4 regions of the Hymenobacter erythromyxa genome follow, and region 2 is predicted to be linked to each of the others. Evidence: riboswitches for the same ligand, from Rfam matches in the RefSeq annotation. Region 2 holds a riboswitch; each other region holds the start of a gene.
What was found. Region 2 has a riboswitch for S-adenosylmethionine ahead of AM218_RS00390 (O-acetylhomoserine aminocarboxypropyltransferase/cysteine synthase family protein). Riboswitches for the same ligand answer to the same signal wherever they lie in the genome.
Positions count from the first base shown of each region.

Region 1: linked by a shared signal. The riboswitch ahead of AM218_RS07865 (amino acid permease) and the one ahead of AM218_RS00390 (O-acetylhomoserine aminocarboxypropyltransferase/cysteine synthase family protein) in region 2 are both predicted to bind S-adenosylmethionine.
Region 3: linked by a shared signal. The riboswitch ahead of AM218_RS15110 (homocysteine S-methyltransferase family protein) and the one ahead of AM218_RS00390 (O-acetylhomoserine aminocarboxypropyltransferase/cysteine synthase family protein) in region 2 are both predicted to bind S-adenosylmethionine.
Region 4: linked by a shared signal. The riboswitch ahead of AM218_RS07820 (phosphoadenylyl-sulfate reductase) and the one ahead of AM218_RS00390 (O-acetylhomoserine aminocarboxypropyltransferase/cysteine synthase family protein) in region 2 are both predicted to bind S-adenosylmethionine.

Region 1 is NZ_CP012623.1:1,825,113-1,830,778, forward strand. Features, by position in the region: gene AM218_RS07850 (NADPH-dependent assimilatory sulfite reductase hemoprotein subunit) at 1-59, shown strand, start outside; gene AM218_RS17180 (TSUP family transporter) at 153-1,640, shown strand; gene AM218_RS07860 (CPBP family intramembrane glutamic endopeptidase) at 1,758-2,624, opposite strand; gene AM218_RS07865 (amino acid permease) at 2,744-4,201, opposite strand; SAM riboswitch class I at 4,532-4,645, opposite strand; gene AM218_RS07870 (hypothetical protein) at 4,844-5,170, opposite strand; gene AM218_RS07875 (EcsC family protein) at 5,472-5,666, opposite strand, start outside.
Region 2 is NZ_CP012623.1:96,282-101,947, reverse strand. Features, by position in the region: gene dxs (1-deoxy-D-xylulose-5-phosphate synthase) at 1-416, opposite strand, end outside; gene AM218_RS00405 (lysylphosphatidylglycerol synthase transmembrane domain-containing protein) at 633-1,712, shown strand; gene AM218_RS00400 (hypothetical protein) at 1,807-2,220, opposite strand; gene AM218_RS00395 (LysM peptidoglycan-binding domain-containing protein) at 2,459-2,746, shown strand; SAM riboswitch class I at 2,948-3,061, shown strand; gene AM218_RS00390 (O-acetylhomoserine aminocarboxypropyltransferase/cysteine synthase family protein) at 3,444-4,826, shown strand; gene metX (homoserine O-acetyltransferase MetX) at 5,054-5,666, shown strand, end outside.
Region 3 is NZ_CP012623.1:3,530,876-3,536,541, reverse strand. Features, by position in the region: gene AM218_RS15130 (GMC family oxidoreductase) at 1-1,153, opposite strand, end outside; gene AM218_RS15125 (gluconate 2-dehydrogenase subunit 3 family protein) at 1,259-1,852, opposite strand; gene AM218_RS15120 (SDR family oxidoreductase) at 1,974-2,819, opposite strand; gene AM218_RS15115 (FMN-dependent NADH-azoreductase) at 3,532-4,125, opposite strand; SAM riboswitch class I at 4,286-4,394, shown strand; gene AM218_RS15110 (homocysteine S-methyltransferase family protein) at 4,467-4,760, shown strand; gene AM218_RS16865 (hypothetical protein) at 4,790-4,951, opposite strand; gene AM218_RS15105 (PA14 domain-containing protein) at 5,111-5,666, opposite strand, start outside.
Region 4 is NZ_CP012623.1:1,813,273-1,818,938, forward strand. Features, by position in the region: gene AM218_RS07810 (DUF7033 domain-containing protein) at 1-1,184, shown strand, start outside; gene AM218_RS07815 (lipopolysaccharide biosynthesis protein) at 1,208-2,689, shown strand; SAM riboswitch class I at 3,011-3,102, shown strand; gene AM218_RS07820 (phosphoadenylyl-sulfate reductase) at 3,412-4,233, shown strand; gene cysD (sulfate adenylyltransferase subunit CysD) at 4,299-5,210, shown strand; gene AM218_RS07830 (sulfate adenylyltransferase subunit 1) at 5,271-5,666, shown strand, end outside.

The DNA.
Region 1 (5,666 bases), 1.7 Mb from region 2:
TTGTGATACGTAAGGGCTATGTACAGCCCACCACCCACGGACTCGATTTTCATCAGTAAGTCCGCTTTTGCAGTCTTCCATTCGGCTGCCTGATTTCTGCTCTCCTCTCTCCACTGAACACAACCAAAATGCCTCTCTCCTCTAATAATCCCATGCCCCAGCCAGAACCGCCGCCGCTGTCCGGTACCAACCGGCTGTTTCCGGTGTTTCTGAAGCTGGAGCAGCTGCATGTCCTGCTGGTTGGTGGGGGCGCCGTTGGCTTTGAGAAGCTCTCGGCCATGCTGGCGAACAGTCCCGGCGCCGCGGTAACGGTGGTGGCTACCTGGTTTTCACCAGAACTGCAGCGCTTGGCCGCGCAGCACCCCTCTGTACAGCTGCGCGAAAAGCCCTACCACCCCACCGACCTGGTAGGCCATGACCTGGTGATTGTGGCCACCAACGATAAAGGTCTCAACCTAAGCATTAAAGCCGATGCCACCCGCCAGCGCCTGCTGTGCAACGTAGCCGACACCCCCGAGGCCTGCGACTTTTACATGGGCTCCATTGTGCAGAAAGGCGACTTGAAAATTGCCATCAGCACCAACGGTAAGTCGCCGACGATTGCCAAGCGCCTGCGCGAAATGCTGACCCATGCCCTACCCCACGAGTTGCACGACGTGCTGCAGCACATGACGGTGATTCGGGAGAAAGTAGGCGGCGACTTCGCCCGGAAAGTGAAGTCGTTGAATGAGGTGACGGCGGAGCTGGCCGGCGGGCCGGCGTATGAGTCGCCGGCAGCGGCGCGGTGGCGGCACATTGCTACGGGCTCGTTGCTGTCCTTCGCAGTGATGCTGATTTTCAACATCCTCTCCTACTACTTTACGTGGCAGCAGGTGTGGGATATGGCTACGTCCTCCCAAACGTTCTACATTTTTGTAGCCATTGGGTTTGGCGCGCAACTCATTGACGGACTGCTGGGAATGGGCTACGGAGTAGTTACCGCCATCAGCCTGATGACGCTCAATATTTCGCCGGCGGCCGTTAGTTCGAGCATTCATACCGCCGAAATGTTTGCCAGCGGCGCCTCGGGCTACCATCACTACCGCTTCGGCAACGTGAACCGCAAGCTGTTTAAAGTGCTGTTGATTCCGGGGGTGCTGGGCGCTATTGTGGGGGCATTACTGCTGTCTAAGTTTGGAGACGAATATGCCCAGTATGTAAAGCCATTTCTTTCCGTGTACCTGCTGCTGCTGGGTCTGCGCATTATTTCCAAAGCCTTTTCCAAACCCGGCCCGCGTAAAAAGCATAAGCAGCTCGGGGTGCTGGCGGCCGCCGGCGGTTTTTTAGATTCGTTTGGCGGTGGCGGCTGGGGCCCGCTGGTTACCAGCACGCTCATTGCCGGCGGGCGCACGCCGCAGTATGTTATCGGCTCGGTAAGCGTCACGGAGTTCTTTGTCACGTTTGCCAGCGCCGTTACCTTTTTTGCCACCATTGGCATTTCGCACTGGCAGATTATTCTAGGGCTGATTGTGGGTGGCGTGGCCGCGGCTCCGCTGGCCGCCCGCTTGTCCGGCCGCATTCCCGTGCGCTGGATGTTTGTGGGCGTGGGCCTGATGGTGATTGTGTGGAGTATGTGGTCGTTGCGTAAACTGCTGCTGTAGCCTGGGCTGCCGGCAGCGGATATACTTAACCCTGGGTGTTTCAGCACAAAGCCCCGTCGTTTCCACGACGGGGCTTTGTGCTGTTCAACGAATCCGCTTTATCTACAACAATTTTATCTACAGCAAAGCGGCCTGACCAGCTTCCTCAGGTAAGGACACAGTAACCACTGGCTCTGTCATAAACCATATCCGGCGCAGCAGCCAGTACAGCACCAGCGCGCTCAGCGCCACTACCCCGGCATATACCCACCAGGATTCGAATATATCCACTATCGATTTGTCTACCAGTTCTTTGCCACCCACCACCATACCCAGAAAGGCTACAAAATTATTGAGTGCGTGGACGACTATGCATATTCCTAGTGAGCTGGTCCGGTAGTACAGCCACCCCAATAGCAAGCCTAACAGTCCTGCTCCTACCAGTTGCGCCGGGTTACCGTGAATAATGCCAAACACCAGCGCCGATTGGCCAATGGCCACCCAGGGCCGCTGGGGGTAATTTCGCAACAACCCCGGCAGCAATACGCCCCGAAATAGTAGCTCTTCCAGAACCGGCGCCGCCACGCATAGCATCACGAAAGCCAACACCGGGGTGTTTGCCAGGTTTTGGAAGGTTTTATCTGCCCAATTGGGCAGGTGCAGCAAATCCAGAAGAGAAAGTACCAGTATGGCAGTCAATATCAGTACAGGCATTACCGCATACAGCGAAGCGCTTTCCTGGCCTTGTAGGCGAATGGGCAACCAGCGCGTGCCGGCCCGCCAGCGCAATATGCTTAACAAGCTCAGATTAGCGGCAATGGTTATTACCACGACCGTGACAGATCGGGAAAATGAGAATACTGTTTCACCCAATAGAAAGAGTGGCACGCCCACTCCAAATACTACCAGCAGATACCAGCCAACAAAGGCCCAGCTTTCCCTAATGGTTGGATAAGCCGGCTGATCAGAAACTCCTATAGGCCGCTCCAATACAGTTGTTTCCATTCGATGATAAAATAGATTAGTAAAAATAAAGGGAGGTCAAAGCTACTGATAGCCATCAAACAAAATAGAACAGGCCGGAGCGGATGCCCCGGCCTGTTTAGTCCATACTATCGGCGTTGCTATGCTGTTTGCCTGGCCTTTGCTTTCAGGCCCAGTTTGCTATGCTTTTTGCCGTAGCCGAAGTAAATAGCCAACCCAATGGCCAACCATACAAACAGGCGAATCCAGGTGTCCAGCGGCAGGGAAAGCATCATAATCAGGCAGGTGACGATACCCAGAATAGGCACCAGCGGCACCCAGGGCGTGCGGAAGCCGCGCGGGGCATCGGGCTCTTTCTTGCGCATGATGAGAATGCCGATGCACACCATCACGAAAGCCAGCAGCGTGCCAATGGACGTCATTTCACCGACCACTGAAATCGGTACAAAGCCCGCGAACACAGAAATAAACAACCCCAGCAGCAGATTAGACTGCAGCGGCGTGCGGAACCGCTCGTGAATGCGCGAGAACACCGGCGGCAGCAGCCCGTCCTTCGCCATGGAGAAAAATACCCGGCTCTGCCCCAGCAAATCCACCAGAATAACGGATGTGTAGCCGATGATAATAGCCAGAATAACGGCCGAGGACAGCCAGGCATAGGGCGTTTTTTCAATGGCAATGGCTACCGGCGCGGCGCTGTTTTTAAACTCCGTGTAGTTGGCCAAACCCGTCATTACGTGGCCAAACAGCACAAACAACACCGTGCAGATCAGCAGGGACCCGATAATGCCGATGGGCATATTCTTCTGCGGATTCTTGGTTTCCTGGGCCATGGTGGCCACAATATCAAAGCCAATAAACACGAAGAACACCACGCCCGCGCCCCGCAGAATACCGCTCCAGCCAAACTCCCCGAACACGCCGGTATTCTGCGGAATGTAAGGTTGATAGTTGGCCGGATCGATATACTGCCAGCCCAGGGCAATGAACACCAGCACTACGGCCACCTTCAGGGTAACTACCAGCGCATTAAACCACGCCGAGCCCGCCGTACCGCGAATGATGATGAGCGTGATAGCCAGCACAATGAGCATGGCCGGAATATTCACAAAGCCATGCACCGTGCTGCCATCGGCCAAAGCCGCCGTTTCAAACGGCGACATCACCAACTGGGGCGGCAGATGAATGCCATACTTGCTCAGGAATTTCAACAGGTACTGCGACCAGCTAATGGCTACCGTAGCCGCGCCCACGGAATATTCCAGGACCAAATCCCAGCCAATAATCCAGGCAAACAGCTCGCCCATGGTAGCATAGGCATAGGTATAGGCAGAGCCGGAAACCGGCACCATGGAGGCAAACTCAGCGTAGCACAAGGCCGAAAAAGCACAGCCCACGGCCGCCACTATAAACGACAGAGTAACGGCCGGACCGGCATTATTGGCGGCTGCAATGCCGGTGAGCGAGAACAAGCCCGCTCCGATAATTACCCCAATGCCAATGGCAATCAGATTGAAGCCGTTCAGGCTTCGTTTTAAGGTATGCGCGCCGGTTTCGGCCGCTTCCTGCCGCAGCAGTTCGAGTGATTTTTTAAGCATAAATCGGGTAGTCGTGTCAGCCGGAGTCAAGCCTTCGGAACACGTAGGGTTAATTGATTTCTGGGGGTAGCCAGTGACGAAAGGGACCGCGAGAGCCACGCATAACCATGGGGCGTTACCTCACTTCCGTAACCAGGCAGGCCAGAAATCCGAAAAGGAAAAAGAGAAGTTGAACTTCAGGGCACTTATCCTATGAAAGGATGGCGCTTATGCTGGTTAACAGCAACAACATCCGGCGCAACAACAGGCGGCACGGAAAGGCACGCGCTGGAAGGCGGGAGAAGCAAAAAGCGGGGCAGGAAAGCGGGGGAAAAAGTCCACGGTGTGTTGTTTTTATATTGTCAGGAAGAAGCTTCACTGACCTTCGGTTGGGCACCGTTCCGGCCATTGGCGGAGGTTGCCGACGCATCGTAGAGCCTTTCTCTCAGCGTCTCTGTATAAAAACAATCCTTTGGGCTAGAAAGAATTGATGCCTCAAAGGTAAAACCGGATTAATGGGTTTGCAAACAAACACCTTTAAAGAAACCCCTCACAATAGCACTTTCTATAATTGAAATTAACGTTTAGCAGATGGATAAATAAAAAAGGAGCGCCCCTGACCAGATAGTCAGGGGCGCTCCTTCTTGAGCTCAGAACCAGGAATTAGCTGGCTGGCTGGGCGTTTTTAGGCTTGCGGCCACGCTTTGCACCACCGGTGCTGGCTACGCGGGGCTTACGCTCTTTAGGAGCCGGCTGGTAGTCATCTGCCAGAACCGTTTCCATTTGGGAAACAGCTTCCTGGAGTGCAGTAATAGCCGAAGAAACGCTGCGAACTGCTTTGCGCAGATCTTTTTTCACGATTTCGCTATTCTTAGCGGCGTTGAGGGCGTTTTCGAGTTGACCGAAATCAAATGCCATGTGTAAAGAAAATAAGGTGGGAATAAAGAAACGAAGGAAAAAATAATTTTTCTCTTGGTAAACTATATACAAACCTAACAGAAAATATTCAACATTCTATTCCCGGCTAATAATTTTTAATCAGCAGGGAAACCACCTTCTTTTCGAGTAGTTTTTGCTTTTGAGTTAATTGTGTTGATATAAATATAAAGCACCCTATATAAAAGTTAAACAAGAAGGTACCCGTTAGTGAGTTATGACTTTTTTTATTAATAAAATAAGCAGGCACCTACCATAAGCATACCATATAGCTTCGCTTTTTCCTCCGCAATACTTTCCCTGATTTCTATACCCCGCTATACAGGAAGCTTTATCACACCCAGCAGGGCGTTATCTATTCAGGTTTATTGACTGCAAACCAGCGCAGGCGGTAGCACTGTATGGCAGTTTCTCCCAACTGCACCAATAACCGATAATTAGCCACTGCCCCTACCGCCGCCCCAATAACAGGAATTAGCTGGGCCATTTTAGCCAGGTCAATATAGTCGCGGTACTCCTGCTGAAAGGTGCGCCAGTCGAACTCATTCAC
Region 2 (5,666 bases):
CCTTTATAGTCTGAGGCTACCGCCATACCCAGGGCCGCGCCAATGCTGGTAGAGCTGTGGCCTACGCCAAAGGCATCGTACTCACTTTCGCTGCGTTTCGGAAACCCCGACATGCCGTGGTAGCGGCGGTTGGTAGGGAATTTCTCGCGGCGCCCTGTCAGGATTTTGTGCCCGTATGCCTGGTGGCCTACGTCCCACACCAACTGGTCGTAAGGCGTGTTGAAGACGTAGTGCAGGGCTACTGTGAGCTCCACTACACCCAGGGAGGCGCCAAAATGGCCGCCGTAGATGGAAACGGAATCAATGATGAACTGCCGCAGTTCCTGGCTTAGCTGAACCAACTGGTCCGGGCTGAGCTTTTTCAGGTCGTCAGGCGAGTCAATAGCTGCCAACAGGGCACCGGGTTCAACAATCATCTTGGGTCAGAACAAATAACAGGAACTAACAGGGCAACAGATAACCTTGCAAAAAGGTTAAGGGCAGCTACCATATAGCATCCCCATAGTGGGCAAAGGTACGAGTTTTCCGGGGCAGCGGTTTATCCCACTCGTACAGGTTTTCCGCTTCGTATCTTCCCTACGCAGCTCTGGCCGAATATTGGCTACTTTTGCCTATCCCCACACCGCTTGCTTATGCCCGTAACCCAGGACTCCGAGGAACAGCAACTGCTCGATAAGCTACGGCCGTCGCGCATTGTGCTGCCCGTGCTTATTGGCCTGGGAGTGGTGGGCTTTATGTTCTGGCGCAGCTACAAGCCCGGCGACCTGGCCCCGCTGGGCAACGCCAGCCCCATGTGGCTGCTCATTTCCCTGCTGGTGCTGGTAGCCCGCGACGCCGGCTACGTTTATCGGATCCGGGAAATATCGGAGCGGGTGCTCAGCTGGCGCGCCTCCCTGGATATTATTATGATCTGGGAGTTTGCGTCCTGCATTCTGCCCTCAGCCGTGGGTGGCACTTCGGTAGCGCCCATTCTGCTGCATAAGGAAGGCATTACGCTGGGCAAATCGGTGGCGTATGTGATGGTGACGGCCCTGCTCGACAACCTGTATTATGTGGTGATGGTGCCCTTGGTGGTCTGGTTGGCGCACGAGGGGCTGTACCCGGCCGAGTCGCTGCAAAGCGGGTTCATGACCACACTCAAAATAGCTTTTGGGCTGAGCTACGTCATGGTTTCGGTGTATTCCGGGCTGATGCTGTACGCTATTTTTATCAACCCGATGTCGGTGAAGCGGCTGCTGGTGCGCCTGTTTTCCCTGCGCGGCCTGCGGCGCTGGCGGGCTAAGGCCTACCAGCACGGCAATGAGGTAGTGTGGGCCTCGGCCCAGCTGCGCGGCAACGGCGCGGGCTACTGGCTGCGGGCGGCCCTCAGTACGGCCTTTGTCTGGACGGCGCGCTACCTCGTTATTGGCTGCCTGATTGCGGCTTTCGTGAACGTATCAGCGCAGGAATTCACCATGATGTTTGCCCGCAACATCACCTACAAAGTGATTCTGCTGGTAGCTATTACGCCGGGCGGGGCGGGCATTGCGGAAGGTGCTTTTCCCACGTTTTTCGGCAAGTTTATCGGTACGGCTACCATGACCAGCTTTATGGTGCTGCTCTACCGCATTGTAACCTATTACCTATATCTGGTGCTGGGCGCGGTGTTCCTGCCGCGCTGGGTGGCGCGGGTGTACGGCCGTCGCACGGCCCAGAAGCTGATGCATTCGTAGTCAGGCTGCCCTATCCAATCAACACAAAAAAGCCTTTCTACCAGTGGCAGAAAGGCTTTTTTGTGTTTTTCAGACTTCGATTTTCAACCGGAGCTTAGTCGGCCTCCAGCATCATTTGCGAGCCATCGGGGGCGCGCAGGGTAATTTCATCTTTGGTGAGATTTACGACATCAAAAGACAAAGTGTTGCTGCTGCCGGTAGGCGTGAGCGTAATTTTTTTAGCGGTCTGATCAAACGTGTACGTGCCCTGCATGGTCTGGGAGGGCGACGTCATGTTGAAGTTGCCGTTGGCAAAGAAGCGCAGCTCGGTTTTCTTGTCGGCGCTGGTTTGGTCTACTTTGTCGCCGGTGGCGGTGGTTTCCTTATCGGTCTTCCAGACTTTGCTGTCGGTACCGTAGAGCATATTGGTTTCGCCTACTTTATTTTCCTGGTTACAGGAGGTAGCAAACAGGGCCACCAGCACCAGCAGGCTGGCCAGATAGCGAAACGGGAAGGGCATCAGTTTCATAGGGAATGGAGGTGAAGTTGGGAGAAACTTGCAAGGTGAACTACCCGCTGGGTGCGCTATGCTTTTCCGGCGGATAGCCACTTCTTACGACAGGCTTTCCAAAGGGTTGGGATAAGTCTATTGACTCCCGGAATAACAACCAAATTGGTTCCACCGCGTAAGATTAGCGTTACATGCCTATGGCTATCAGGCCGATGCAGTACCTCCACTCCTCTCCTACTCCTAAATAACCACTCCCATGGGACTCTTCGATTTTCTGAATAAAGGCGAGCAGAAACCTGTTCAGCCAGCCAATAAGCCCGCCACTGGCAACACCGATTTCTTCGGCAACGCCAACCAGCCAGCGGCTACTACTCAGGGCGATACCTACACCGTAGTATCGGGTGATTCGCTCTCCAAAATTGCCAAACACCACTACGGCGACGCCAGCAAGTGGCACCAGATTTACGACGCCAACAAAGCCACTATCGGCTCTAACCCCGACCATATTGAAGTAGGTCAGGTACTGACTTTACCAAAAATTTAGTCTCCGACGCTACTTCCTCCAAACGCCGCTCTGCTCCGCAGGGCGGCGTTTTTTTGTGCATTCAGCTGCGTATAGCTTGTTTCATTTTAAGCCAAAGCGGTTAAAAAAAATGCGCTTAAAATTTTGAGTTCTGAATCTGGCGCTTACATTTGCCCTCACCAACCCGGTACTCCCCCGCTCGCGGCGGGGCAGTTTTCATAGGATTTATACAGAAGTGGCGAGAGAACAGGCTCCGTGACCCACTGGCAACCTTCGACCGCGCGAAAGGTGCCAATTCCTGCCCAGACCAGCTGTTGCTGGCGGGAGATATAAGTTGAGTGCCATGGAAAACACCCTCGCTTTCGCCTTATCGTATCCGTTTGCTCCGGCCGCCTCGTTGCGTCCCGGCACCTCAACGGATGTCTGTGTTTCCGCCTTCGCCGCTGCGCGAATGCGAATGCGCTGCTGTTGCAGCGCGTGTTGTTGCTGTTGCTAGCCGCTTAAATCCGGCTCCCTCCAGCACCCCTCCTCTCTTTTCCTGTTTAGCCCTGATTGGTAATGCCCCTTGGCATTCCATGAGGCAAACTGCATCCTAACCGCCGCAATCCGCTTGCTTTAGCCGGTTTCAGGAGGGTTTCCGCTACGCTTCGTCGTGGCCATTTTGCGCCCCCTGGCGCCTTCCCCAGTCAAAAAATTCTTCTTTAAATACAGACCCATTATGTCTACTCAGAACCTGCATTTCGAGACACTCCAACTCCACGCCGGCCAGCAGCCTGACCCCGTAACCGGTTCCCGCGCCGTCCCAATTTATCAGACCAGCAGCTACGTATTCAAAAACGCAGAGCATGGCGCTAACCTGTTTGCCCTCAAGGAATTCGGCAACATCTACACCCGGTTGATGAACCCGACCACTGACGTGTTTGAGCAGCGTATTGCGGCGCTGGAAGGTGGAGTAGCCGCGCTGGCCGTGTCCTCGGGGCTGGCCGCGCAGTTCATTGCACTCAACAACATTCTGCAGGCCGGCGACAACTTTGTTTCCTCCTCCTTTCTCTATGGGGGCACCTACAATCAGTTTAAAGTAGCCTTCAAGCGCCTGGGCATAGAGGCCCGGTTTGCCGATGGCGACAAGCCCGAGAGCTTTGAGGCCCTGATTGACGACAACACCAAGGCCCTGTACCTGGAAACCATTGGCAACCCCAGCTTCAGCGTGCCTGATTTTGAGCGCATTACTGCCATTGCCAACAAGTATGACCTGCCGCTGATTGTAGACAACACGTTTGGTGCGGGCGGCTACCTGTTCCGCCCCCTGGAGCATGGCGCGCACATTGTGGTAGAATCGGCTACCAAGTGGATTGGCGGGCACGGCACCAGCATTGGCGGCGTGATTGTGGATGGCGGCAAGTATGACTTCGGCAATGGCAAGTTTCCACAGTTTACGGAACCATCAGAAGGCTACCATGGCCTCATATTCAATGATGTGTTCGGCAAAAACGGCCCGTTCGGCAACATTGCCTTCATCATTCGGGCACGGGTAGAAGGCCTGCGGGACTTCGGCCCTTCGCAGAGTCCGTTCAACTCCTTCCTGCTGTTGCAGGGGCTGGAAACCCTGAGTTTGCGTCTGGAGCGCACCGTGGAAAACACGCAACGCATTGCTACCTGGCTGGAGCAGCACCCCCAGGTAGAGAAGGTAAACTACCCCGGCCTGAAAAGCAGCCCCTACTACGCCTTGGCGCAGAAATATCTGACCAAAGGAGCCGGGGGCGTGCTCACCTTTAGCATCCGCGGCTCCAAGGATACGGCTACCCGTTTTATTGACAACCTGAAGCTGGTGAGTCACCTGGCCAACGTAGGCGACGCCAAAACGCTCATCATTCAGCCTTCCGCTACCACGCACCAGCAGCTTTCCGAGCAGGAGCAACTGGCGGCCGGGGTACTGCCCACGCTGCTGCGCCTGTCCGTGGGCATTGAGCACTTTGAAGACATTCGTGCCGACCTGGCCCAGGCTTTTGAAGCCGTTCGGGAAGATGTGCCGCAGTCCAAGGAAACCAGCACTACCCTGCTGGAGCCCAAGGCCGAGCACGCGCAGCCGCTGGAGGTTTAATATCAGTTGCCAGTTGTGAGTTATCGGTTACCCGTTCGTTCAAAAGAATCCTGGCAACCGGCAACTCACAACTGGCAACTGGCAACTCAACATATGGGTTGGGCTCCGCCGGCACTTAAGAGTCTATTGGGTGGGACTAGGACTCGCCGACATTTGGGCCCAACCCTTTCTATCACGGCGCTGCCCAGGCGGGCAGCGCCGATTAGGAATTTCCTTCCGGATATATCATGCCTGAAGACTTCATATTTACGCTCCCCCAGCCTTTGCCGCTGGAAGGTGGTGGGCTGCTGCCCGGCGCCCAGGTGGCCTACCGCACCTACGGCACCCTGAATGAAGCCCGCGACAACGTCGTCTGGGTATGCCACGCCCTCACGGCTAATGCCGAGGTGCTGGACTGGTGGCCGGGGCTGTTCGGGGATAATTGCTACTTCGACCCCGCCGACTGGTTTATCGTGTGTGCCAACGTGCTGGGCTCCTGCTACGGCTCTACGGGTCCGCTCACTGTGCACCCCCAAACCACCCGGCCCTGGTACCAGGAGTTTCCCCTGCTTACCGTCCGTGACCTGGTGGCGGCCCATGAGCAGTTGCGCCAGCATCTGGGTTTAACCCAGGTTCATACTCTCATTGGCGGTTCTCTGGGCGGACAGCAGGCGCTGGAGTGGGCCGTGCAGCAGCCCGGGGTGTTTGCGCACCTGGTAGTGCTGGCCACCAATGCCCGGCACTCTCCCTGGGGCATTGCGTTTAATGAGGCCCAGCGGCTGGCTATTCTGGCCGATGAAACCTACCACCAGTCCTCCCCAACCGGGGGGCAGCGCGGCCTGAAGGCGGCCCGGGCTATGG
Region 3 (5,666 bases), 340 kb from region 2:
TCTGCAGCAGATAGCCCCCGGCAAAGTCGGCGGCGGGCGGGCGGTGCAGGTCTTCGGAAATCAGGGCCCCGGGAATGCCTTTGTAGGGCCGTACATCCTCGGCAAAAGTGCCCCACACCTGGGTGCCGGTATGCGCCATAAAATGGCGGCCTACCTGCCCACTGCTCAGGGCCAGCTCATTCAATAGAAGCAGGCGCGGGGTTTCCACCGCGCCGGCACACAGAAACAGGTGGCGGCATTTCTGCCGCTGCGTTACGCCGTTTTGCTGATACACTACGCCGATGATGCGCCCCGTATCGTCCCGCTCCACCTCTGTTACAAAGCTGTTGGGCCGAATATCAGCCCCGTACGCAGCTGCCAGCGGCAGAAAGGTTACGTCCATGCTGGCTTTGGCGCCGGTGCTGCAGCCGGCCTGGCAGAAGCCCCGGTTGGTGCATGCCTCCCGCCAGCCCACGCCTTCCTGGTAGTAGCGCGCCGATAGCGCCGCATTGGCTGCCGGCGAGGTCTGAATGCCCAGCTGCCGGCAGGCGCGCTCCATGAGCAGGGCGGCACCGTTCAGGGGCAGCGGCGCCAGCGGATAGGGCCGGCGCCGGGGCTTGCCCCAGGGGTAATTTTCCGGGCCGGATATACCCAGAAACTGCTCCAGCTCGTCGTAATAAGGCTCCAGCTCATCGTAGCCGAAGGGCCAGTCGGCACCCACGCCAAAGTCGCGGCGGATGTGGAAGTCGTCGTCCTGGGCGCGGGGCGTGTAGGCCGTGTAATGCAGCGTGGAGCCGCCCACGCCGGTGCCGGAGTTGTTTTTGCCGAAAGCCACCGGGTCTTTACCGGCAGCCAGCCGCTCATCGTTCCAGAACAGAAACTCCTGGGCTTTCTCATCGGTAGCGAAGTCCCGGCGCGGGTTGTGCCAGGGCCCGGCCTCCAGGGCTACCACTTTCAGCCCGGCCATGGCCAGCCGGGCCAGCAGCGGCGCCCCGCCCGCCCCGGTCCCAATCACCACGCAATCTACCTCCCCGGCGGGGCTGGGCACGGGTTGGGGCTGCTCCTTTTCGGTGGGGGCAGCCGATTCTTTCAGCAGACTTTTCAGCAGCGGGTCCTGTATTTCAGACTTCACCGGGTTCTTTATCCCTTCTTCCAGCACTTCTTCGTCGGGCATATGCAGTGAAATGGTGTTGTGGTGAAATCGTGACCTGATGTTTTGAGAATATTATCAGCGCACGGGCATAGTCTGAACGTCAGACTACGCGCTTTGGCCATGGTACTAGTTCAGCTCCTCGGGCTCCCGGGGCTCCAGCTCATTCAGGCCGATGCGCGTCCAACCGGGTACGTCGGCCATGCCCACGTAGCCAATTTCCTCCTGGGCCAGGGGATGGGCGTAGTAGTTTTCGGTCAGCTCAGCCAGCAGCTCTTCAAAAAACCGCTCCTGATTTATCTGCTGCCAGTTTTCACCCGCGGCTTTGCCAGCCGCCAGCTGTTCCAGCACCGCATCCTGACGAGCCGCATCCAAAGCCATAAAATCCTGCTGAAACTGCGCCTGGGCTGCCTGATTGATACCTCCCAGGCCCATGCGGTAGGCTTCCCGGTCGGGGGGCAGCACGTCGTAGCGCCAGCCATCGGAGCGGCCTTCGGCCAGGCGGGCATCAATGGCCGGGGCCAGCGCAATGGGCGCGGGGCGGTCAGGTTGCGGCAGGAGCCGGGCGGCCACGACCCGCAGCAACTGGTACGTATCGGCATCAAAAAACTGCGGCAGATAGTATGTGGGGGCATCCAGCCGGGCCTGCAGCGCTGCGCGGGTGGCTTCCGTCACCAGGTCGGTTTGCAGCAGGGCGCGTACGGTGCCTTCGGGATAGGGCATATGGTGAAGTAGTAAAAGGGTGAGTTGGTGAGGTTGTGAAATTATGAATCGGTGAGTTTGATGTTCTGTAAGGCGCGGTTCTGCGCAAACCGAACATCAACTCACCATTTCACAACCTCCCCTATTGGTCGCTGCTGAGCTTGCCGCCGGTTACGTGTACCAGGCTGCCCGTCATGAAAGAGCCATCTTCTGAGGCCAGCAGCACATAGGCAGGTGCCAGCTCCTCGGGCTGGCCGGGGCGCTTCAGGGCTACTTCATACCCAAACTTCTCTACCTCTTCCCGCGGCATGGTAGCGGGGATGTTGGGCGTCCAGACCGGGCCGGGCACCACGCAGTTCACCCGAATTCCCCGCTCGCCCAGGTGGGTGGCCAGACTTTTGGTGAAGGCATGAATAGCCGATTTGCTGGCGGTGTAGTCAATCAACAGGGGGTTGCCGGTGAGGCCCACAATGCTGCCGGTATTAATGATGCAGTCGTTCTTTTGAAAGTGGGGCACGGCGGCCTGCGCCATCCAGATATAGCCAAGAATATTGGTATCGAAGGTGCGCCGGATCTGCTCTTCGGGAATGTCCTCAAACTTTTCCTGCGCCATCTGGAAGGCCGCGTTGTTCACCAGAATATTCAGGCCGCCCAGCTCCTTGCGCGTGCGGCTCACGGCCTGCCGGCACTGCTCCGGGTCGCGCACATCCAGCTGCAGCAGCAGGCACTTACGGTCCTGGGCTTCTACCAGGCGCCTGGTTTCCTCGGCGTCCTGGGTGTTTTGGTTGTAGAGTACCGCTACATGGGCTCCTTCCATGGCAAAGGCTACGGCCACGGCCCGCCCAATGCCGCTGTCGGCGCCGGTTATCAGGGCCACCTTATCCCGCAGCTTGCCAGCGGCGCGGTAGGTGCTGAAGCTCATGCCGGGCTGCAGCTTCATATCGGCCTGTTTGGCCGGATAGGGCAGCTTTTGGGCGGCCTTTTTCATGTCTTTGGCCGTGGGGCGCTCCACGGGTCTGGGGGCAGTATCTTGTTTAGCGGATGCTGATTTTTTAGGAGCCATAGTGCCAGGGAATAGTCGGTTGCTTTCTCTCTACGAGAAAACCTACGGCATAACCATCCAGCGGTTGGCTGGCATCCGAGTAGTTTTTACTGCACTACCACTTCTACCCGGCGGTTGCGCGCGCGCCGAAGGATGGGTGGTATTTGGCCTGCCGGGCAACCCGGTCTCGACTTCCCTCACGGCCTGCCGCTACGTACGGCCCTGGCTGAACGCCTGCATGCAGCCCGCAGATGCATCAGAAACAGCCGCATTTATCGAAGCACCCGCACCCGCCGTGCTCACCGTCGATATCAATTTTAAGCCCCAGTTGGCGCACTTCGTACCCGTGCGCCTGACGCGTAGATGCCGAAGGCCGCCGCCTAGCAACGCCACTGCGCGTAGGCGGCTCCGGCGACTTGGCGGGCTTACTGGGGGTTACTGCGTTTCTGGAGCTGCCACCGGAGCCGGCTGTCTTTCCGGCAGGCAGCGTGTGGCCGGCGTGGGCTTTATAGGACTGTTGCCGGCACTCGGCATGAGTTCAGACGAGGTGGCCAGCACTAAAAGCCGAGCGTTACACATCCATACGGCCGTGTAACGCTCGGCTTTGCCTCCGTTTATAAAGCACCCGGGCCTGAGAACTGCTCTAACTCGTTTTGCTTCAGACGATGGCGTGAATGCGCTGAATAGCTTCGCGCGCGCTGCCAATAGGTTGCTCCCCCAGAAGGTTAAGCTGGTCGGCGCTAATAATCTCGACGTCGGTAATACCCACGAAGCCCAGCACCTGGCGCAGGTAAGGCGTAGCCATATCATAGGGGCTGCCTACTTCTACCCCGCCTGAGGCGACCACCAGGTATGCTTTTTTATCATGTAGCAGTCCCATCGGGCCATCGGCCGAAAAGGAGAAAGTGAGGCCGGCCCGCGCAATCAAGTCAATCCATGCTTTGAGCGCAGCCGGGATGCTAAAGTTGTAAATCGGCACCCCAATGATGAGCATATCGGCCGCTTTCAGCTCCTGCACCAGCAAGTCAGAAAAAGCCAGGGCCTGCGTCTGATCGGCACTACGGGCGTCGACTGGCGTGTAGAACCCGGCAATCATCAGGTCATTGACGTAGGGCATGCCCGCCGCCACATCGCGGTAGTGCACATGCAGGTCCGGGTGCTTTATCTCCAATTCAGTCATCAGTTCGGCGACCAACTGGCGGCTGACCGAATACTCGGTGCGGCCACTGGAATTAACTACAAGTGCATTCATGAGCTGTTCTTATTAATTAGATTTATTCAAAAATATATTAAAATATTTTAATATATACTAAACAATTTATAAACTTAAATCCAAGGCAATTTTCCATTTGCCTTGTTGGAATAATGACGGGTGTGCAGCAATGAGTCCGCCGTTGTTTCTTGGTGGCACGCTGCTATCCAGAAAGACCGAGGGACCGGGCCCGATGACGTCTTGGCAACCTACCACGAGTAGGTACCAACTCCCATTTCACCGCGTTTTTAGGTGAAAGAAGATGACAGCCGGATCCGTACGCAACTGTGCGGGTTTCTTTCTGGATACGCGCTGCCCGCCCGCATTTCAATCCGAAAGAAATGTCCGCTACCACCCTCACCGCTCCGTCTCCCCTTCCCGACCTGCTCCGCCAGCGCCTCCTCATTCTGGATGGCGCCATGGGCACCATGATTCAGCGCCACCCGCTGACCGAAGAGGACTTTCGCGGCACCCGCTTTGCCGACCACCCCAAGCCCCTGCGCGGCAACAACGACCTACTCAGCCTTACCCGCCCCGACATCATCCGGGGCATTCACGCCGAGTACTTCGCGGCCGGGACCGACATGGTGGAAACCAACACCTTCTCCGGCACCACCATCGCCCAGACGGACTAAGGCCTCGAGCACGTTGTATATGAGCTGAACTACGAGTCGGCGCGCCCAATGCCGCTGTCGGCGCCGGTTATCAGGGCCACCTTATCGCGCAGCTTGCCAGCGGCACGGTAGGTGCTGAAGCTCATGCCGGGCTGCAGCTTCATATCGGCCTGTTTGGCCGGATAGGGCAGCTTTTGGGCGACCTTTTTCATGTCTGGCCGTGGGGCGCTCCACGGGCCAGGGGGCGGTAGCTTTCTTGGCGGATGCAGCTGGTTTTTTAGGAGCCATGCCAAGGAATAGTCAGCTGAGCCTGCTTTACGGAAAAACCGCTGCCACAACTATTCTCCGGCGGGTCAGGGCACGAGTTGTTTTTATTCCACTACTACTTCTACCCGGCGGTTGCGCGGCCGCTGTTTGGGGTCCCGGTTATCGGCCACGGGGCGGGTGCCACCGTAGCCTTTTGGAGTAAGGCGCGTGGAATCAATCCCCTGCTGCACCAGATACCCGCGCACAGTGCGGGCCCGCTGCTCCGACAGCTGCCGGTTCAGCTCCGCATTGCCCACGTTATCGGTATGGCCCGCAATTTCCAGGCGCAGGGTGGGTTGCGCCTGCAGCGTACGCACCAGGTGGTTGAGCATGGGCCGGGAAGTAGGCAGCAGCGTGGCTTTGCCCTGAGTGAAATACAGATTAGGCAGCGTAACGGTGGTGCCTTTGGTTAGGGTGCTTAGGTCGGGCAGCTCCCCGGCCGCGTTGGTATACGCTGGCACCGCTACCGGCTCCACTGGCCGCGGGGCAGCCGGAACTACCACTACGCGCCGGGCAGGCGGCGCTACTGACGGGCGGCGCGCGGGTGGCCGAACCGTACGCACTGCCGGCTTAGTAGCTCTGACTGCCACTGGTGCCGCTGGCGGAGCCGAAACGGGGGGC
Region 4 (5,666 bases), 1.7 Mb from region 2:
CGCCTACGCGGCGGGAATGGCGTCACCAGATGCTCCCGTTTTTCTTTGACTGTTTCCCGGAAGAGCCCCTCCTTACGCTAAAGTCAGGCAAGGCCCTTATTGGCGTAGACCTTATCTCCGCCGCTTTTTACCTGCTAAGCGGCTGGCAGGAATATTTCTCTGACGAACGGGACCAGCACGGGCGTTTTCCATTTTCAGCCAGTGTTCAGTATCGTTATGGGTTCGTAGACACGCCCGTCGTTAACTATTACTTCGATATCCTCAAAACGGCAATTGAACACGTAACGGGCCAGCCGTTACAGACGCGCCGTTGGGCTGGTGGGGCCGCCTGGGCCGCCTTCATCACACACGATATTGATAACCTGTACAGCGCGTGGAAAGCGCCAGCGAAAGCGGCTCTGCGACGATTCGATCTACTGAGTTTCGGACGTAAAATGTGGCGACACTTTACCCGGCCGGATGCTTGGGACAATCTGGCCCACGTGCAGCAGACCGTTTCCGCTCACGGTGCTAAAAGCACGTTTTTCTTTTTGCCAGAGCACCGGAAGGCCGCGAATGGGACGCCTAATGCCGACTACCGGTATCATCAGGTGCGTTCATTACTAAACAATGTACTGCAAGCCGGAACTAGTATAGAGTTGCACGGCAGTATTGGCACCTCTACCAATGCCAATAAACTGCACTATGATGCAGAGCAAATTTGTCACTTTGGCCCCACGGGCCAGGGACTGCGCTTTCACTACCTGAGTTGGGAGCCCCGGACCACACCCGCGTTAGTAGATGAGTTGCTTTTTGCTTTTGACACGACGCTCGGCTTTGCCGAGCATTTTGGCTTCCGCAACTCCTACTGCCTGCCTTTTCAGCCCTTCAATTTTGCCCTCGGCAAGGCCGCAGATTTTCTCGAAATTCCGCTGAATGTGATGGACGCTACGCTCCACCATCCCAATTATTTACAGCTGGCACCGGAGGAAATCTTACCCGCTTTAACTCCCATGCTGCAGGAAATTGAACGGTTTGGCGGCGTGTGCACGGTGCTGTGGCATAATGAGAATTTCGACCCGGCTAACAAGCACAACGGCCCACGTCAGTTCCACGAATTGATGGAGTACCTTCGCAGCCATAACGCGGCATATGTAAACGGTTCAGAAATTCTGACTGCTATACACGCTCGACAGAATTCATAGAAGACTACTAAGCAACCAACAACTTGGGCATCGTTCAGCGGCAGGGACTGCGCAATACCCTGATTTCTTACCTTGGGCTGGCCCTGGGCTTTGTGAATACTACGCTGCTGCTGCCGCGGTTTCTGGCGCCCAGCCAGCTGGGACTGACGCAGGTACTGGTGTCCATTGCCACCATTTTTGCGCAGCTATCGGCGGTGGGGTTTGCCAGTATGGGCATCCGGTTTTTCCCATACTTCCGCGACGCCGAAAACCGCCACCACGGTTTTTTGCCGTTGCTGCTGGGCTTGCCCCTGGTGGGCTTTGCGGTGGTTACCGCCCTCTACGTGTTGGGCCAGCCGGTCATTCTGAGTTTGTATTCGCACGATGCCGGCCTGCTGGGACCTTATTACCTCTGGGGCATTGCGCTGGCCTTTTTTACGCTGCTATACTCCCTGCAGGATGCCTACCTGAAAGGGCTGTACCACACGGCGTTTTCTTCCTTTCTGCAGGAAATTCTCCTGCGGATACTCATTGCGGGCGCCGCCTTTTTATTCGGAACCGGCTACCTGACTTTCCACCAGTTTGTGCTGGCCTACATTGGGGTCAACAGCCTGATTACGCTTTTGCTCACGGGTTATCTGGCTTATATCGGGGAGCTGCATCTGCGGCCTACCAGGGCGGTATTCCGCGTGCGGCCGGTGCGTGAGCTGGTAAACTTTGGGGCTTTTGCGCTGCTTTCCAATATTTCGGGCACCGTGATAATGACGGTGGATTCCCTGATGCTGGGCTCCAAAATAAACCTGGCCGCGGCCGGCGTTTATGCCATTGCCATCAACATCAGCACCGCCCTCACTATTCCGTGGCGGGCCCTCAGCAAAATTGCCTTCCCCCTGCTGGCCGAGTACTGGAAGGAAAACGACCAGTCCCGCATGGCCGATTTCTACCGCAATACCACGCGCCTGCTCACTACGCTGGGCTGCTGGCTGGCGCTGGGCATCAGCCTCAATCTGGATTTCATCTACCACCTTATTCACCGTCCCGAGTACGCCATTGGCACCACAGCCGTGCTGCTCCTCCTCATGGGCCGGCTATTCGACAGCATTACGGGCGTAAATGGGCTGATTGTGGTAACGTCCCCGCGCTACCGCTACGATTTAATCTTCAATATCTCCCTGGCGCTGGTCACGGTGGGCCTCAATTTGCTGCTGATTCCAGCCCTGGGACTTACCGGGGCGGCCCTGGCCGCGCTGCTTTCCCTCACCAGTATTAATGTGGCCCGCACTTGGTTTGTGTGGTATAGCTACCGCATGCAGCCCTTCACCTGGCGCATTCCCCTCATCGTCTTTTTAGCAGCTATTGCCGGAGTTTGTGGCTGGCTGATGCCAGATTTGGGCACCCCGTTTCTGACGATGCTGCTCCGCTCCGGTGTGCTGACTGTGGTATATGTTGGCCTGCTTTTACTGACAAATTCAGCCCCGGAAGCCCTCCCCTTCTTGCAAAAAATAGGCACCCGGTTTAAGACTTAAGAAATTGAAGCATTTCATGAATCAGACTTCTCATAGCCTGATTTTTTTATTTGTTCATTTTCTTATTTTTAAGGCTGCTCTCAAGTAATATTTATTGCCATAAAGTGACTTAAGACCACTTTTCCAGCAAAATATCAAGTTTGATATAATGGTTCTGTCAACTACAATTTCAGGATATTTTATTTTATACTTTAGGCCAGCATTATATTCCTGAAACAGCCGCTGATCCGTTCCTTTTCAGCAGCAACTGAAAAAATAAAATTTGGAAGTATAAAATTTCGCCTCCTAACTTTGGGGCATCAATTCTTTACCAAAGGATTGTTTTTATACAGAGGCGTGGAGAGACAGGCTCTACGAAGCGCCGGCAACCAGCGGACCATCCGAAACGGTGCCAAGTCCTGAACATATAAAAACAACAAACTGTGAAACGCTTCCTCAACTCCGCTACCACATCCGCCACCGCCTCTGCTGTACAGCATGGGTGTTGTGCCATGATGGGTATGCCCTGTTGTTGTTAGCACCACGCCCCTCCCGCTTTTCTGGTTGTGTGCTTCTGAAGGCCCGCTGATGCGCTTGTGCGCTTAGTGCTCCGTAGCTGTACACCCCGCCTTCTGCCTCGCCGGGCACTACGCGTCGTTGCGCTGTAACGCCGCCCGCTGCCGGGGCCATTGTTTGGCCGGAACATGGGCTTGCTGCCCGGTTCTCCCCTTCCTTTTCCTGTTATGTCCGCAGTAAATGCTGCGCCGGCCGTTCTTGCCTTGCTGGACGACCTGCGCCCCCGGCTGATTCAGGCTTCGGCTCTGGAGCGGCTGCGCCTCGTGGCCCAATACTTTCCCGGGCAGGCCGTGTTTTCCACCTCCTTCGGGCTGGAAGACCAGATTATCAGCCACCTGATTTTTGAGTTCGACCTGCCCATTCAGGTGTTTACGCTGGATACCGGCCGCAATTTCCAGGAAACCTACGCTACCTGGAACAAGACGCTGCTCAAGTATCAGAAGCCCATTGAGGTGTTCTTCCCGCAGCAGGCCGGCGTGCAAAATCTGCTCCTGGAAAAGGGGCCAAACTCGTTCTACGAGAGCGTGGACAACCGCAAGGAATGCTGCTTTATCCGCAAAGTAGAGCCTTTGAATCGGGCCTTAGCCGGGAAGCAGGCATGGGTAACCGGCATTCGGGCCGAACAGTCCCAGAACCGCCAGACCATGGACCCCGTGGAGTGGGACGCCGCGCACAACCTCGTCAAAGTTCACCCCCTGTTCGACTGGACCTGGGAGGAGGCGGTGGCTTTCACCCAGCAGCACAGCATTCCGGTGAATACACTGCACCAGCAGGGCTTCGTCAGCATTGGCTGCGCGCCCTGCACCCGCGCCATTGGCCCCGGCGAAGACTTCCGCGCCGGCCGCTGGTGGTGGGAAGACTTATCGGCCAAAGAATGCGGGCTGCACACCACAGCCGCGCACAATGGCCCCGACCCGGTGGTAGAACCGATGCACTCAGAACGTCATGCAGAGCACAGCGAAGCATCTCGCGTGCTGACGTCTGAATAGCCTTTCAACATCAGCACGCGAGATGCTTCGGCTGCGCCTCTGCATGACAAATTATTATCCTTCTCATGAGTACCCCAACTTTCGATTATCTCGACCGGCTGGAAGCCGAAGCCATTCATATTCTTCGGGAAGTGGCCGGCCAGTTTGAGCGGCCCGCGCTGCTGTTTTCCGGTGGCAAAGATTCCATTGTGCTTACGCGTCTGGCAGAAAAAGCCTTTCGGCCCGGTCGGTTTCCTTTTCCGCTGGTGCACGTGGATACCGGCCACAACTTCCCCGAGGTGCTGACTTACCGCGATGCGCTGGCCGAACAGCTGGGAGAGAAGCTGATTGTGCGCAGCGTGGAGGAAACCATCAAGCGGCAGCGTCTGCGCGAGCCCGGCGGCAAATACCCCAGCCGCAATCCGCTGCAGACTTATACCCTGCTGGAGACTATTGAGGAGTTTGAGTTTGATGCCTGCATTGGTGGTGCCCGCCGCGACGAAGAGAAGGCCCGAGCCAAGGAGCGCATCTTCTCCGTGCGCGACGAGTTCGGCCAGTGGGACCCCAAGCGCCAGCGCCCCGAGCTGTGGAACATCTACAACGGCCGCATTCAGAAGGGCGAAAACGTGCGCGTATTCCCCATTTCCAACTGGACGGAGCTGGACGTGTGGCGCTATATCCAGCGCGAAAACATTGCCCTCCCCGATATTTATTTCGGCCATGAGCGCACCTGTGTGGTGCTTCCCTCCGGCCAGCTGCTGGGCCTCACGGAGCACATCCGGCTGGATCAGGACGATGAAATTGTGACCCGTCAGGTGCGCTTCCGCACCGTGGGCGACTCCACCTGTACTGCCGCCGTGGAGAGCGACGCGGCCACCGTGGAGGACATTATTGAAGATCTGTTGCTGGCTAAAGTAAGTGAGCGGGGCGCTACCCGCCTCGACGACAACATCTCGGAAGCCGGCATGGAAGACCGGAAGCGCAACGGCTATTTCTAGCCTCTGGCAGTTCTTTTCAAACTACTATTTACCGGCTGCCTCCTGGCACGCTTCCCCAATATGGACCTTCTCCGATTTATCACCTGCGGCAGCGTCGACGACGGCAAAAGCACTTTGATTGGCCGCCTGCTCTACGATTCTGAATCTGTTTCCCTAGATGTACTGGCCGCGCTGGAAAAGCGCCAGGCTTCCAACGGCGTAGTGGATCTGGCCCTGCTGACGGACGGCCTGCGTGCCGAGCGGGAACAGGGCATCACGATTGACGTCGCCTACAAGTACTTCACCACGCCCCGTCGCAAGTTCATCATTACCGATGCGCCCGGCCACGTGCAGTACACCCGCAACATGGTGACGGGCGCCAGCAACGCCGACATGGCCATAGTGCTGGTGGATGCGCGCCAGGGTGTGATTGAGCAAACGCGCCGCCACACGCTTATTGCCGCGCTCCTGGGCATC